Linked DNA regions of Prosthecobacter sp.. The protein of the gene in region 2 interacts with the protein of the main gene of each other region in a pairwise test. Links are inferred from orthologs where the notes say so. Each region holds a gene or a part of one and is shown on either strand. Other genes may lie near its edges.

Region 1 (3,280 bases), on a different replicon or contig from region 2:
ATGCTGAACGAAGATCCCACTTGCTCAAAGCCCGCCCAGAACAAGGCGGAGGCGAGAAACAGCACGACGATGACCACCAGCCGCTTCTTTTCGATGGTGTCGAGTCCGGCAAACAGGAACGCCCACAGAAAATACAACACCGCCACACCACCGATGAACCACGCCGTGCTCTTGGCGAGCGCAAGCACGTCGATTTGAATCACCCCGGTCACACACAGAACGACCACCGTGATCACCGCCACGAGTGACAGCCATAGCAAAATCCATTCACGCTTCACGTTCTGCCCCGCATGCTCGACGCGCTCGCCGATCTGCATCACATGCCTGCTCGTGGCTTTGAACTGCACCAGCCCGAGAAACATTCCCACCGCCGCCGCTGAAAAACCCCAGCGCCAGCCGACTCCTTCGCCCAGCCAGCCGCAGAGCATCTGGCCGAGAAACGCGCCGAGATTGATGCCCATGTAGAACAACGTGAAGCCCGCATCACGACGTGCGCCGCCTTCAGGATAAAGCTGGCCCACCAGCGCGCTCATGTTCGATTTCAGAAGTCCTGAACCGAACGCCACCAGGATCAAACCGATGAAGAATGCCTCGGTGCGATGAATGCCCAGCACCAGATGGCCGCAGGCAATGATGACGCCTCCCCACCACACCGCCGATTTAGCCCCAAGAAGCCGGTCCCCCACCCAGCCACCCGGCAAGGCAGTCATGTACACCAGCGCCGTGTAAAGTCCGTAGATCGCGGCGGCCATCTCATCCGTCAACCCCATGCCGCCACGTTGCACTTCGGCCACCATGTAAAGCACCAGCAACGCCCGCATGCCGTAGTAACTGAAGCGTTCCCACATTTCCGTGAAGAACAGCGTGTAGATGCCGCGGGGATGGCCGGTGGGTTCAGAAGTCATGGCGTGAGGAGTCCGCCATCCAAGACGGCATTCCTCAAAACGCCAATGGTTCCTCAGCCTGCGGGCACCAGCTTCGCCTTGAACTTCACCATCGCGCTTTGAATCAGCGGATCGTTGTAAAAGTCATCGCTGGCCTTGGCGGGCGCAGGTTCTACCGCTGCGGCAGGTTTCTTTGCTTCCTCTTTCGGCGCGGGTTTGGCCTCCGCCTTCGGTGTGGACGCAGGTTTGGCAGCGGGCGGTGGATCATCCATCAATCCCAGGCCGATCTCGGAAAACGCAGGCGGCTTCAAGCTCGCATCCAGCACGAATTCGAACTTCATCGGCTTGCCGAGAAGTTCCTGGGCCATAGATTCGAGAAAACTCACCTGCGCAGGCCGCAGCAGGCTGTCGCGGGCAAAACTCTCCGTCGGCGGAAAGCCCACCTTGATCGTGTTACGCGTGATGCCGAGCATCGTGCCGGCCTGCAACCATGAAACCGCCAATGGGCGCCGTTCCTGCACCTGTGTGACCAATTGCGGCCAAAAATCCGTCTCGCTCACCGCTTCTTTTGCTTCCACTGGCTCAGGCATCACCGGTTCTGGCTCTTCCACCTTGGCGGCTACCGGCGCAGGCTGTTCCTCACGCACGACGGCGGCTTGCGGCTTGACCGGTTCGACGGCTTTCACAGGATCTGGCGCACGGCTCACCTGCACCGTCGGCTGCGTCCTCGGTGCCTGCTTCGGCAGACCTGCACCACTGCCGCCATCCAGCGCATCAATCACATCGCTGATCGAAACTTCATTGAGGCTCTGCACCGCCTGGATCACACCGAGTTCAAAATGCAGCCGCTTGTTGCTGGCCCAGCGCATGCGTGAGTCCACTTCCGCGAGACCATCAACGATGCGCAGCAGTTGCTCCGTGTTGGCCATGCCAGCCTGTGCGATGACTTCCTCAATCACCTCCGGGCTCAAATCTTCCGCCGCAGCCTCAGGATCGGCCTGCTGCACCAACAGCGTGCGGAAATGCTGGATCAGATCTCCCAGGAAACGCCCCAGCTCTTTGCCTGCCTCGTTCTGCTCATAGACAGCCCGCAACGCGCCCACGGTGTCGCTTTCGAGGATGTGCCGCGCCAGTTGCGCGACCGCTTCGCCGGAAGTGAAGCCAAACACGTCCAGCACGTCCTGCTCGGTGATGTGTTCGCCACAGAATGCCACCAACTGGTCCAGCATCGACTGCGCATCGCGCATCCCGCCTTCCGCTCCTTTGCCAATCGCATATGCGGCCTTCTCATCCAGATTCACCTTTTCCAGCTTCGCGATGTGCAGCAGATGCTTCGCGATCACTGCATTTGGAATGCGGCGCAGGTCAAAACGCTGACAGCGGCTGATGATCGTCGGCAGGATCTTGTTCGGCTCCGTTGTGGCAAAGATGAACTTCACGTGCGGCGGCGGCTCTTCCAGCGTCTTGAGCAGCGCGTTGAAGGCCCCGGTCGTCAGCATGTGTACCTCGTCGATGTAGTAGATTTTGTACCGGCAACGCGAGGGGGCATACTTCACGTTGTCCCGCAGTTCGCGCACCTGCTCCACACCATTGTTGCTCGCACCGTCGATCTCCAGCACGTCCATGCAGCGCCCTTCGGCGATTTCGACGCACAGCTCGTCATTCGGATCAAAATCAATGCTCGGCCCCTCCTTGCAGCACAGCGCCTTGGCGAAAATACGTGCCGTCGAGGTCTTTCCCGTACCACGCGGCCCGACAAACAGATAAGCATGCGCCAGCCGCTGCTGGGCGATGGCATTCCTCAATGTTCTCACGACATGGTCCTGTCCGAGCACATCTTCGAAAGTCTGGGGGCGGTATTTCCGGGCAAAAACTTGGTAACTCACGAGGTCAGGCTAGCGAACGTGCCCACCTGAGCAAGAGCTTCCACCGCATTCACAGCAACTTTGAACGAGCAGGGTGACGAAACTAATCCTCGCGCCATTTCAATGCGACACGCTCCACGGCATTTCTGTGGACCCCTTGTAGCCGTTGCCGTTGAAGCTGCCGCGGAAAGTCCACTCCCCTTCCATGCTGTGAGTCTGTGTCTTTTTGTCCGCCGTAGCAGTAGCTGTGATCCTGCCTTTAGCCTGCATTTCAATGGCACCCGAGGCAAGGTCCATCTTGCCAGTGACGGTGGCCGCAAAGTGGCGGGTGGTGCTTACAGTGCCCAAGTTCTGTGAAGTGCTCTGCGAGAAACTGCCGGTCACGCGCCCGCCTTTGATGGTGATTCTCAGCGAGGCGCCCGTCTTGTCCGGCATCGTGACACGACCGGCGAAGGTTCCTTCCATGGATGTAAACTCCTTGATGACCTCGGCGAGTGCTTTTTCGCCGCCATCCTTGAGCGCGGTGAGGCA
Region 2 (4,798 bases):
CTCAAGCGTTGGTGGTCGCGAATCGCCGTTTTGGCGGCGCTGGGTGTCGCATTCGTGTTTGGGTGCGAGTGGTGGGTCGCGAGAACGGCGAAAGGGAGCTGTTTCGATGACATGAAAGCGGTGCCAGAGGCTCCGGTGGCGGTTGTTTTGGGCACTTCACCGCGCTTGGCCGATGGAAGGGCCAATTTGTTCTTCCTCCCGCGCATGGAAGCGGCTGCCGCGTTGTTCAAGGCGGGCAAGGTGAAGGCGTTGATCGTCAGCGGAGACAATGGCACGCGGGGTTACGATGAACCGACGGAGATGAAGCGCGTGCTGGTGCAGATGGGCGTGCCTGAGTCGCGGATTGTGTGTGATTACGCAGGTTTCCGCACTCTGGACTCGGTGGTGCGGGCCAAGGAAGTGTTCGGGCAGCAGCGGCTGATTTTTGTTTCACAGGGATTTCATAATGCGCGGGCGATCTATCTGGCTCGGGCATTTGAGATCGAAGCGTGGGGCTTGAACGCGAAGGCCGTGCCGGTGACACTGTCGGTGAAGACGTTCCTACGCGAGAAACTGGCCTGCGTGAAGGCGGTGCTGGATGTGAACGTGCTCGGCACACGGCCGAAGTTTCTCGGCGAGAAGGTCGCGGTGCCGGTGGAGTGACCTACAACCAAACTGTTAGCGCACGGCGCAGATCAGGGCTGGGGGTGACACGCAGTTCCTCGCCCACTTCCAAACGGGCCTTGTGGCCGTTTTGACTGATCTCGAGGAAGACGGGAAGAGTGCCGGGGAATTGAGAGAGAACCTCGTGGATGCGTTCGAGATCGGTCTCATCGTGCTGGCGGGTGTTAAGGCGCAGGACAATCGGTTTGGGCGGCGCGGGCGGCTTCGGTGGCGCGGGCAGCGACGGATCGGGATCGTTCGCGTTGCGGGGTTTGGCGGCTTTGGGCTTGAGCGGCTTTGCGTCGTTGCAGGTGACGCGATTGCCGTCGGTCTTTTGATCCTTGCTGACACGAATGCGGAAGGCCATCACGGCACCATCGGCGAGCACGTCCTTGAGCTTCTCGTAGTCGTCGCTCCAGCACATCATCTCCTGCACGCCGGTGAAGTCTTCCACTTTGAAGGTGGCAAAGGCCCGGTTGTCCTTTTTCGAGTAGCGCACCTCAAGCTGGCTCAAAATGCCGGCGATGGTGTGGGTACTGGCTTTTTCCTTCGTGTCGATCTCCTCAATGGCGGCGATCTTGGTGAGCTTCACCGAGTCGAAATGGCCGCGGTAGCTGTCGAGCGGATGGCCGCTGACATAGAAGCCGAGCAGTTCTTTTTCAAAGGCGAGCACCTCGTCCGTGCTCCACACAATGGAAGGCGTCTCAAGTTCGTTTTTCTTCGATTTGGGCTTCGCCAGATCGAAATCATCGAAGAGACCGCCTTGTCCGGATTTTTTGTCCTTCTGCATCGACGCGGCGGAGGCCAGCACCTGCTCCAATTTGGCAAACATGACGGCGCGCAGCTCGCCGGTGAAGTCGAAGGCTCCCGATTTCACAAGCGCTTCCATGAGCTTCTTGTTCACAGCGCGGTTGTCGAGTCGCGCGGCGAAGTCTTCGAGACTGGTGAAGGGGCCGTTTTTGGTTCGCTCCTCGATGGCGGCCTCCATGGCGCCTTCACCAACGTTTTTGATGGCGCTGAGACCATAGCGGATGGCGTTGGGATTTTCCTCCTCGGTCTCGAAGCGTTCGGGCGCGAACTTGAGCGCGGATTTGTTGATGTCGGGCGGCAACACCTTGATGCCCATCTCAAAGCACTCGCTGACGAAGTTCGCTATCTTGTCGGGATTGCTGATTTCGTAGCTCAGCACCGCCGCCATGAACTCGACGGGGTAGTTCGCCTTCAAGTAGGCCGTGCGATACGTCACGATGCCGTAGGCAGCGGAGTGCGACTTGTTGAAGCCGTATTGCGCGAATTTTTCGAGCAAGTCGAAGACGGCGTTGGCCTGCTTGTCAGAGATGTTGTTCGTCTTGAGGCAGCCTTCGACGAAGATGAGGCGCTGGCGGGCCATTTCGGCGGCGTCCTTCTTGCCCATGGCACGACGGAGCAAGTCCGCTTGTCCGAGCGAAAAGCCAGCGAGCACGTTGGCGGCCTGCATGACCTGCTCCTGATAAACCAGGATGCCGTAGGTCTCCTTGGCGATCTTTTCGAGCAGCGGATGCGGATACTCGACCTTCTCCTCGCCCTTTTTGCGTTTGATGTAGTCCGGAATGAACTGCATCGGGCCCGGGCGATACAGTGCGAGGATAGCGATGATTTCCTCGATGGTATCCGGGCCGAGCTGCTTGCAGGTGTTGACCATGCCACCAGATTCCATCTGGAACACGGCGACCGTTTCGCCGCGTTTGATGAGATCGAAGGTCTTGGTGTCTTCGAGAGGCACATCGGCCACTTTGAAGCCGGGAACGCGCTTGTTGATCCAATACTCGGCCTCGTGGATCACCGTCAGCGTTTTGAGGCCGAGGAAGTCCATCTTGAGCATGCCGAGCTCGGTGAGCGGCTTCATCGCGTATTGCGAGAGGATGGCGTCTTCCTTGTCCCGCGTGAGGGCGATGAAGTTGTCCAGTCTGCGGTCGCCAATGACGACGCCGGCGGCGTGAACACCGACACCGCGTGTGAGACCTTCGAGGAAGGTGGCGTGCCGCCAAAGCTCCTGCGCGTTGGTGTCGGCTTCGAGCTTCGCGGCGAGTTCGGGGTTTTTCTTCACCGATTCCTCCAGGTCGATGTTCAGCTCGTTCGGGATCATCTTTGACAGCGTATCGCTGTCGCCGTAGCTCCAGCCGAGCACGCGACCCACGTCGCGGATGACCGATTTGGCACCCATCGTGCCGAAGGTGATGATGTGGCAGACGCTGAGATCGCCGTACTTCTCGCGAACGTATTGGATGACTTCCGGGCGGCGTGTCTGGCAGAAGTCGATATCGATGTCGGGCGGGCTGACACGCTCGGGATTGAGGAATCGCTCGAACACCAGTTCGAAGCGCAACGGGTCAATGTCAGTGATGGCGAGGCAGAAGGCGACGAGCGATCCGGCGGCGGAACCGCGGCCCGGGCCGACGGGAATGTCGTGCTCGCGCGCCCAGTTGATGAAGTCCCAGACGATGAGGAAGTAGCTGGTGAAGTTTTTTTCCTTCAACAAGGCGAGTTCGACCTCCATGCGCTCGTGCAGCACCTCGTCATTGAGCGCACGATCACGGCCATAGCGGCGCTCCAGGCCTTCCATCGTGAGCTTGCGCAGGTATTCATTGCGATCGCCGCCGTCAGGCATCGGATACTGCGGGTAGCGTTCGATGGAGGTGGAATCGAGATGGATCTTGAGATCGCAGCGCTCGGCGATCTCCAGCGTGGCGTCGCAGGCCTCGGGCACCTCGGAAAAAAGCGCGCGCATTTCCTCGGCAGTCTTGAAATAGACCTCCGGGGAGTAGGTCATGCGGTTCTGATCGTAGATGCTCGCACCGGTGCCGATGCAGATCATGATGTCGTGGGACTCGTGATCGTTGCGGTTCAAAAAATGGACGTCGTTGGTGGCGACGGTTTTGAGGCCGTACTGCTTTCCCCACTCGACCATCTGCCGGGCGCTTTTGCGCTGGGCCTCCATGTTGTGGTCCTGGATTTCGAGGTAGAAGTTCTCGGGACCGAAAATGTCACGGAACTCCTGCAGGCTCTTTTCGGCCTCGTCCTTGCGGTCGGAGAGCAGCAATTCGTTGATCTCGCCGTTGATGCAGCCGCTGAGGCAGATGAGGCCCTTGGAATGTTCGCGCAGGGCATCTTTGTCCACGCGGGGCTTGTACCACTGGCCTTCGAGATGGCCTTTGGTGATGAGTTTGGAGAGATTGTCGAAGCCCTCGTTGCTTGAAGCGAGCAACGTGAGGTGGGAGGAGCGTTTGCGGCCAGGAACCTCGTTTTTGTCCATCATCGAGCCTGGCGCGAGATAGGCCTCGCAGCCGAGGATGCTCTTCACCTTGGCCTTCTTGGCGGCCATGTAGAAATCGATCGCCCCATACAAATTGCCGTGGTCGGTCATGGCAACGGCGGGCATTTCCAGCTCCTTCACACGCTTCATGAGCGTGTCGATGCGCACGGCTCCGTCGAGGAGCGAGTATTCGGTGTGCAGGTGGAGATGGACGAAGGAATCGGGCATGCGGCGGGGGGCAGGACTAACCCCGTTTCGGAGAGGTGAACAAGAGGGAGTTGTTCACAATGGGCCATCGCTACGCGGCCTTCGGTGGAGCCGGTGATGGTGGCGATAACGCTTCAACAACTGCCAGCCGACAGTGACGATGATGCAGGCAACGGAGAGCGCGATGATGAGGTAAAGACGATTGGAGTTGGAAGGCGGAAGTGGTGCCGGGGATGCGGGAGGAGGTTCGGCAGCCTGGGTGAACTGAAAAGCCCGGCTAGTTTCACCCGGAAAAATCACCTGCGGACGCAGTTCGGCTTTCCCCGCCTGGGTGTGCAGCAGGATCAGGCTGGTGTTGGCGTCTTTGGCAAACTCGATCTGGAATGTGGCCGCCCCTGTTGGCACCCGCCCTTTGACGGTGGCGAGCAAATGCACCTCCTGAGTGTCCTCTTTGAACGGCGTGTTGTCGGCTCCGTCGATGGCCTGGACCTCACAGGCGGGCAGGACGCTTTTTTGACCTCCAAACAGCACGCCGAGCGCACTGGAGAGGTATTCCTGCGCTTTCTGATGCGTGGCGGCCATCTGATCCGGTGTCTGCTCCCGGTACCATGAGGCGGGGACGGGGGGCAGCGTTGTGGGATCAGCGGCCAGGAAGGT
Region 3 (3,196 bases), on a different replicon or contig from region 2:
GCCGCATGCGCTGGAGATCGTTTTCGAGACGCCCGCGCTTGCACCGATGGACGCGCAGGTCAAAGCGACCGTCGCCGCCGTGAAACGCATCCTGGCGGAATACCGCGAGCTGCAGGCGTATGCGGCGAACTTGTAGCGTTCAGCGGCGCATAAGGTCGGGATTCAAAGAGGTTTAGCCATAACGCTGTTGACGAACTCGACGGAATTGTTTCTCATCAACTAGTTAGGCTTCATTCCATGCAACCTCTAAGGCTAGAAATCGACACTCGAAATGATGGCTCCGCTGATTCCTTTCAAGCGGGGTGTCTGGAATTTAGCCGCCTCCGCGCCATTCCACAGTTTCTGCGACACGAGGTAAATTCATCGTCGCGGCACGTAGTCCATCTTTTCGCGAAGGGACCAGATATCCAAAGAGACAGCCCGCAGATTTATGTGAGCATGTTTCGATTGCCTGAGTCGGAGCCCATGTTCTCGGAGCGTCTAAAATCCACGGAGGCTGTGCGCGTAGACTTCCGTCTTCCGGATTCGCACCGTTTTGATCTCACTCTTTTGGCGTTTCCTTCCATACCCCCCGAGTTCTGCCATGAAGCATTTCGGATTGCGGACGGGCCTGCTCGCAGAATCGTCCATGTATACCGATCCAGTCATTGGGCAGTGATTGTGGAGTTCTCCTTAGCGTCCGTTAATTTCATGGATCGAGGGTTCTTCCGTAATTTTGCGGAGAATTGCAAATTTACCCCCCTCACGCAGCCATTATGAATCCATTATCCCGCATTGATTGGGACTACATTGCTACGATTTATGAAACCGGAATCCCCAGGCTTCTGAAAGAAGTCGATAAGGTGGACCCGATGGCACTATGTTTCTGGAACGATTCTAACGGTGGGTTCAATTTCGATATATACCAAGTCGTGGTCGACGAGCACCTCAAATCACTTGAAGGACTTGCAAAAATCCCCGGAGAGAAGCAAATCCGTTTGGGCGATCGAGTGCCAAACTGGGGTCAAGAATGGTCTCAACTAGACGATATCTTCGAGGAGGTCGGAGATGAACTCGCGGATGAAGATGACTATGAGTCTCTCGATGAAAAAATCAGGAGTACGTTAAGGGACGTAGCCGAACGATTTGCCGCCCTGAATTTTGGCATGGCCTCCGACCTAGCAGTCTGGTGGATGATCACGGGTGAAGTCTATCAAGATCCCGCAGGGGCATGGCGAAGCATTGGCTTTCGATCCACGAAGAGTGGTCACGCAAATGGGTCCTAACGTTGACGTTGGCCAACTGCTCACCGTCCCCGCTTCAACCTCTCCAGCTTCACCCCCGCCGCATCCAGCGTCTCCACCTGCTTCGCGAAGTGGAAGCGAATGAAGCGGTGTTCGGGTTCGCGGAAGAAGCTGGAGCCGGGGACACCCGCGACGCCGATCTCGCGCACGAACCATTCGGCGGCCTCGGTGTCGGTGGCGAAGCCGAGGGATGAGATGTCCATCAACACGTAGTAAGCGCCGTGCGGTTCGGTGAACGGCAGGCCAGTGGCGCGGAGATGATTGAGGAAGACATCGCGCTTCGCGGTGTAGAGATCGCGCAGGCCGTGGTAGTAGCTGTCCGGCAGCTCCAGTCCGGCGATGGCGGCCTCCTGCAAGGGCGCGGCAGCGCCGACGGTGAGGAAATCATGCACTTTCCGCGCCTGCGCGATGATGTGCGGCGCGGCCTGGACATAACCGAGCCGCCAGCCGGTGATGGAGTAGGTTTTGGAGAGCGAATTGCACACGATCACGCGTTCTGCGGCTCCGGGCAGCGAATGCATGTAAACGTGCTCATGCGGCGCATAGACGATGTGCTCATAAGGCTCGTCGGTGATGACGAAGGCGTCGTGTTTTTCGGCGAGATCGAGGATCGTTTGCAGTTCGGCACGCGTGAAGACTTTGCCGGTCGGATTGGATGGATTGCAGACGATGATGGCCTTCGCGCCTTGGGCGAAAGCGCGGGCGAGTTCATCGGGATCGAAGCCGAACTGCGGCGGACGCAGCGGGACATAGATCGGTTCAGCGCCGGAGAGGATGGCATCGGCGGCGTAGTTCTCGTAGAAGGGCGAGAAGACGATCACTTTGTCCCCCGGCTCGCAGCAGGTCATCATCGCGCACATCATCGCCTCCGTGCTGCCGCAGGTGACGACGAGGTTTTGATCAGGATCGATCGCCGTGCCGGAGAAATGCGTGATCTTCCGCGCCAGCGCCTGCCGGAAGCGCGGCGCGCCCCAGGTCACGGCATATTGATGAAACGGGCCGCGAGTGGCACGTTCGAGCGCGGCAAGCAGTTCCTCAGGCGGATTGAAGTCGGGGAAGCCCTGCGAGAGATTGATCGCGCCATGCTGGTTCGAGAGCCGCGTCATCGCGCGGATGACGGATTCGGTGAAGGCGTGGAGTCGGCGTGAGGTCGCGGGCATCCTTGCGCATTTGGCGAGATGCCGCGAGGCTGCAAGCGCCCGTCTGCATCGTCATGTTACTGAAACACCTCATCCACGCCCTTCTTCTGCTGGCTTCGTCCGCTCAAGCGACGGAAAGCTGGCATTACCTCGACAACGGCCAGGTGAGGCTTGGTGTGAACCTCAAGGCCGGAGCCTGCATCGGCTGGTTTTCGCCTTCGGGTTCACAGGACAACCTGCTCAACGCTTACGATGTGGGCCGTTATGTGCAGCAGTCGTATTATGGCGATGAGGACGGCAGCGACTGGAACGGCAAGCCGTGGCGCTACAATCCGGTGCAGGGTGGGAGCTGGAAAAATGCACCTGCGGAAGTCGTGGAGACGAAATTCGACGCCACCAGCTTCTACGCGAAGACGAAGCCACGCCACTGGGCCACGGGAGAGTTCGCACCCGAGTGTGTGATGGAAGAATGGCTGCGACTTGATGGCGGACTGGCGCGATTGAAGTTCAAGATGACTTACACGGGCGAAAAAACGCATGCACCGAGGCATCAAGAGCTTCCCGCGCTGTTTGTGACGCCGAAGCTCGACACGATGGTGTTTGTGGATGCTGAAAAGAAGCTCACGCGCAAACAGCCCGGCTTTCCGAACGAATACATCCGCGTCAGCGAACCATGGTGCGCGTGGGTGGACTCAAGCGATCACGGCATCGGCCTGTTCATGCCTCACACCGATCAAGCAACGTGCTACCGCGTGCGCAACGGCAACAAGGGCG

The links.
Region 1: the proteins of dnaE (region 2) and dnaX interact in binary tests that used the Escherichia coli proteins (3 or more experiments, as listed by UniProt). The link is inferred for Prosthecobacter sp. from one-to-one orthologs.
Region 3: the proteins of dnaE (region 2) and U1A53_RS02340 interact in binary tests that used the Escherichia coli proteins (3 or more experiments, as listed by UniProt). The link is inferred for Prosthecobacter sp. from one-to-one orthologs.

What each region holds. Positions count from the first base shown.
Region 1 is NZ_JAXMIH010000015.1:157,578-160,857, reverse strand. Bases 365-3,280 are described here. They hold dnaX (DNA polymerase III subunit gamma/tau), read right to left. Parts: upstream 2,771-3,280; coding sequence 959-2,770; downstream 365-958. Other genes in these bases: U1A53_RS18080 (hypothetical protein), read right to left, coding at 2,870-3,280; U1A53_RS18090 (peptide MFS transporter), read right to left, coding at 365-905. In the rest of the region: more of U1A53_RS18090, read right to left, coding at 1-364. UniProt on the Escherichia coli protein: Part of the beta sliding clamp loading complex, which hydrolyzes ATP to load the beta clamp onto primed DNA to form the DNA replication pre-initiation complex.
Region 2 is NZ_JAXMIH010000006.1:76,697-81,494, forward strand. Bases 444-4,513 are described here. They hold dnaE (DNA polymerase III subunit alpha), read right to left. Parts: upstream 4,163-4,513; coding sequence 644-4,162; downstream 444-643. Other genes in these bases: U1A53_RS03185 (ElyC/SanA/YdcF family protein), read left to right, coding at 444-642; U1A53_RS03195 (hypothetical protein), read right to left, coding at 4,217-4,513. Also shown: more of U1A53_RS03185, read left to right, coding at 112-443; more of U1A53_RS03195, read right to left, coding at 4,514-4,798. UniProt on the Escherichia coli protein: DNA polymerase III is a complex, multichain enzyme responsible for most of the replicative synthesis in bacteria. This DNA polymerase also exhibits 3' to 5' exonuclease activity. The alpha chain is the DNA polymerase catalytic subunit.
Region 3 is NZ_JAXMIH010000005.1:334,448-337,643, reverse strand. Bases 365-3,196 are described here. They hold U1A53_RS02340 (pyridoxal phosphate-dependent aminotransferase), read right to left. Parts: upstream 2,444-3,196; coding sequence 1,286-2,443; downstream 365-1,285. Other genes in these bases: U1A53_RS02335 (hypothetical protein), read left to right, coding at 2,497-3,196; U1A53_RS02345 (hypothetical protein), read left to right, coding at 756-1,265. Outside these bases: U1A53_RS02350 (succinylglutamate desuccinylase/aspartoacylase family protein), read left to right, coding at 1-136. UniProt on the Escherichia coli protein: Shows aminotransferase activity with methionine and histidine as substrates, and to a lesser extent also with phenylalanine.